2 regions of the Thermus sp. NEB1569 genome follow, and region 1 is predicted to be linked to the other one. Evidence: riboswitches for the same ligand, from Rfam matches in the RefSeq annotation. Region 1 holds a riboswitch; the other holds the start of a gene.

Region 1 (2,191 bases):
CTCCTGGTCCTCCACGGGGGGCCTGGGGGGAACGCCTACGCCCTCAGGGAAGGGCTTCAGGACTACCTGGAAGGGTTCAGGGTCATCTACTTCGACCAGCGGGGTTCCGGCCGGAGCCTGGAGCTTCCCCAGGACCCCAGGCTTTTCACTATAGATGCCCTGGTGGAGGATACCGTGGCCCTGGCCGAGGCCCTGGGGCTGGAGCAGTTTCATCTTCTGGCCCACGGCTTCGGAGCCCTGGTGGCCCTGGAGCTCCTCCGCCGCTACCCGGAGGTCCTGGGGGCGGTGCTCCTTTCCCCCTGGGTGAGCTTCCCCTGGCTTTCCGCAAGGCTTGTGGAGGCGGCGGGGCTTGAACCTTTGGCCGACCCCGAGGCGAACCTGAGGGCGGCCTTGGAGAAGGCGGAGCCCAAGCTCCTCTTCGACCGTCTCATGTTCCCCACCCCCCATGGCCGCCTGGAGTACGAGTGGGTGGCGGAGGGCTCGGGCATCCTGGGGCCGGATACCCCGGCCTTGGCCTTTTGGAAAAACGGCCTCTGGCGGCTGGACTACACTCCCTACCTCTCCCCAAGCCGCAAGCCAGTGGCCCTGGTGGTGGGGGAGAAGGACGGCACCAGCTACCCCTATGCCGAGGAGGTGGCGGAACGCCTCAAAGCCCCCATCCGGGTGATACCCGGGGCCGGGCACTACCCCTGGATCGACCAGCCGGAGGCTTTTGGCGAGACCTTCCGGGAGGTCCTCGAGGGCCTGCTGGCTCCCTGGAGGGTGTGAGGGATGCCCTTCCAGGGCCAGGAAGGGTGGTAAACTCAGGGCGTCACCGGGGGTGCCCTCTTATGGGGCTGAGAGATACCCTTGGAACCTGATCCGGGTAATGCCGGCGTAGGGAAGGTGACCAAGGCCCCTCCCGGTGACAAGGAGGGGTTTTATGTTGAGGATCTTTGCCCTGCTGGTCCTTCTGGCCTTCGGCTTCGCCCAGGAGATCACCGTCCTCACCCACAGCAGCTTTTCCCTGGATAAGGGGCTCATCGCCCGGTTTGAGCGGGAAACCGGCCTGAAGCTTCGCTTCCTTAAAGGGGGGGATGCCGGGGAGACCCTAAACCGGGCCATCCTCACCAAGGGAGCCCCCATCGCCGACGTGATTTACGGCTTTGACAACACCTTCCTCTCCCGGGCCCTCGAGGCGGATATCCTCTTGCCCTACCGTAGCCCCGAGATCCAAAACCTGAAGGCCACCTTGCTTCTGGACCCTACCTTCCGCGCCCTTCCCGTGGACTATGGTTGGGTAAGCCTCAACTACGACCGGGCTTACTTCAAGGACCGTCCCTTGCCCAAGTCCCCCGCCGACCTTGCCCGGCCCGAGTATGGCAGGCTTCTGGTGGTGCAAAACCCCGCCACCAGCTCCCCGGGCCTGGCCTTTCTCATGGCCACGGTGGCCCGCTTCGGCGAGGATGGCTACCTGGACTTCTGGGCCAAGCTCAGGGATGGAGGGGTGCGGGTGGCCAAGGGCTGGAGCGAGGCCTACTACACCCACTTCACCCTTTACAAGGGGGATAGGCCCCTGGTGGTCTCCTACACCACCAGCCCCGCCGCCGAGGTCTACTATTCCGAGGGGAAGTACCAAGAGCCGCCCACGGGGAACCTCTTCCCCGAGCTCGCCTTCTTCCAGGTGGAGTTCGTGGGGATCCTGAAGGGGACCAAGAACCTGGAGGGGGCCAGGAAGGTGGTGGACTGGCTCCTTTCCAAGCCGGTCCAGGAGAACCTTCCCACGGAGATGTGGATGTACCCGGCCCGCCGGGATGCCAGGCTCCCCGAGGTCTTCCGCTTCGCCCCAGAGCCGGTGGGCAGCGTGCGCTTGGATCCCAAGGTTATGGCCCAGAACCGGGAGCGCTGGATTGAGGAGTGGACCAAGGTGGTCCTCCAGGGGCAAAGCCCCGAGGCGGTGCGCCGTTCCCGGCGCTAACGCCTTCTGGGGTTAGGTTTAAGGGGCCATGGCCTACGGGGTCCTTTTCGTCCTCTTATTTTTGGGCCTGGCCCTTTTCTACCCTTTGGGGCGCATCCTGGCCCTGGGGTTAGGGGAGGGTTTGGCCAGGGCCTTGGCGAACCCCTACTACTGGGAGCGCTACCTTTGGAGCCTGGAATACGGGCTTCTTTCCGCCTTCTTCACCCTGGCTCTGGCCTTGCCCCTGGCCTTCCT
Region 2 (2,191 bases), 690 kb from region 1:
CGCCACCGCCCCGATGTCGTGGATGGGGGTGCGGGCGTGGTCCGTAGGGCACCCCTCAAAGGCGATCTTGAACTTCCGGGGGAGGTTCTGGCCCACGGGATGGCGGAGGAAGTAGCGGTAGGTGGCCTCGGCATAAGGGGTCACGTCAAAGGGTGCCTCGGGGGAGACCCCGGCGTAGGGGCAGCAGGTGATGGCCCGGATGGAGTGCCCGCAGGCCTCGCGGGTGGTGAGGCCCACGGCGTTCACCGCCCGGAGGACCTTGGGGACATCCCGGCGGTGGACATGGTGGAGCTGCACCGCCTGGCGGGTGGTGACGTGGGCGAGGCGGTTTTCCGTGTACTGCTCCGCCACCTCCGCAAGGACCCGGAGCCCCTCGAGGCTGATTCGCCCCACGGGAAGCTTGATGCGGATCATGTGGTGCTCGGGACGGCCCCGTATGCCGTAGATGCCGTTTTTGAGCCGGTAGACCCGGAAGTCCTCGGGGTCTTCCTCCCCCGCCTCGAGGCGGGCAATCATAGCCTCCAGATACTGGATTTCGGCTTCGGCCTCCACGCTGAGTCCTGCCATTCCGCCTCCTTTTCCCCCTCCCCGGGGGATTGCCCGGCATAATATACCATTGAGTGTATGAAAGTCAAGAGTATATGCCCTGTTCCCCAGGTCGGGTTTTAGAGAGCCCCGCATGCTATAGTGGAAGGGACAGGCTAGGGGTGCCCCAATGGAGGGGCTGAGAGCTGGGTTTCTCCCAGCAACCCTTAGAACCTGATCCGGGTAATGCCGGCGGAGGGAAGCCTATGCGGAAGACCCTAATCCCCCAAAACCCCACCTCCTTTGGGCCGCGTGGGCCTTTCCCGCTGGCCTGAAGGGGGTGAAAGCTTGCTGGGAAGGCTATACCTGGTGGTGACCCCGAGGCCCGGTTGGTCCATGGCGGAGGTGCTGGATCGGACGGAACGGGCCCTGGCGGGTGGGGTGGAGGTCGTGCAGCTTCGGGCCAAGGACTGGGAGGCGAGGCCCATCCTGGACCTGGGGGAAAGGATGCTGGCCCTGGCCCGACGGTATGGGGTGCCCTTCTTCCTCAACGACCGGCCGGACCTGGCGGCTCTTCTGGGAGCGGATGGGGTGCACCTTGGCCAGGGGGACCTGACGCCCGCGGAGGCCCGCCGCTTCTTCCAGGGGATGGTGGGCCGCTCCACCCACGCCCCCGAGCAGGCCCTAAGAGCCCTCGAGGAAGGAGTGGACTACCTCTCCATAGGCCCTGTGTGGGAAACCCCCACCAAGCCGGGGAGGCAGGCCGCGGGCCTGGGTTATGTGCGCTGGGCCCGGGAGAACCTGGGGGAGAGGCCCTGGTACGCCATCGGCGGCATCACCCTGGAGAACCTGGGGGAGGTTTTGGAGGCCGGGGCGCGCCGAGTTGTGGTGGTCCGCGCCATCCTGGACGCTGAGAACCCCGAGCGGGCGGCCCAGGCATTCAGGGAGCGGCTTTATGGTGTGGCTTAACGGGGAGGCTAAGCCCCTCGAGGGCAAGACGCTCAGGGAGGTTCTGGAGGAGCTGGATGTGGATCTTTCCCGGGTGGCGGTCCTCCTCAACGAGGAGGCCTACCTGGGGCGGGAGCTTCCTCACCACGTCCTGAAGGAGGGGGATGTGGTGGAGGTGGTCACCCTCATGCAAGGAGGCTAGATGGACACCTGGAAGGTCGGGGACATAGAGCTTAAAAGCCGTCTTATCCTGGGCTCGGGCAAGTTCCGGGACTTCGGGGTGATGCGGGAGGCCATAAAGGCTGCGGGGGCCGAGGTGGTCACCGTGGCCATCCGCCGGGTGGAGGCCAGGATGCCCGGGCATGTGGGTCTCCTCGAGGCCTTAGAGGGCGTGCGCCTCCTGCCCAACACAGCAGGTGCCAGGACGGCGGAGGAAGCGTTGAGGATAGCCCGGCTGGGCCGGGTCCTCACCGGGGAGAGGTGGGTGAAGCTGGAGGTGATCCCTGACCCCACCTATCTCCTCCCCGATCCCGTGGAGACCCTGAGGGCGGCGAGGATGCTCATCGATGAGGGCTTCCTGGTCCTGCCCTACATCGGTCCTGACCTCGTCCTGGCCAAGAAGCTTTCGGAGCAGGGCACGGCTACGGTGATGCCCCTGGCGGCCCCCATCGGCTCCGGCTGGGGGGTGAAGACCCGGGCCCTTTTGGAGCTCTTCGCC

Evidence for each region. Region 1 has a riboswitch for thiamine pyrophosphate ahead of MI302_RS09990 (thiamine ABC transporter substrate binding subunit). Riboswitches for the same ligand answer to the same signal wherever they lie in the genome.
Region 2: it holds a riboswitch for thiamine pyrophosphate, as region 1 does, so the genes downstream of both, thiE (thiamine phosphate synthase) here and MI302_RS09990 (thiamine ABC transporter substrate binding subunit) in region 1, are expected to answer to the same signal.

What each region holds. Positions count from the first base shown of each region.
Region 1 covers NZ_CP092445.1:1,746,293-1,748,483, reverse strand. The annotation lists gene MI302_RS09995 (alpha/beta fold hydrolase) at 1-768, shown strand, start outside; TPP riboswitch at 807-901, shown strand; gene MI302_RS09990 (thiamine ABC transporter substrate binding subunit) at 923-1,957, shown strand; gene MI302_RS09985 (iron ABC transporter permease) at 1,986-2,191, shown strand, end outside.
Region 2 covers NZ_CP092445.1:1,060,761-1,062,951, forward strand. The annotation lists gene MI302_RS06240 (nitrite/sulfite reductase) at 1-567, opposite strand, end outside; TPP riboswitch at 694-803, shown strand; gene thiE (thiamine phosphate synthase) at 874-1,494, shown strand; gene thiS (sulfur carrier protein ThiS) at 1,481-1,675, shown strand; gene MI302_RS06255 (thiazole synthase) at 1,676-2,191, shown strand, end outside.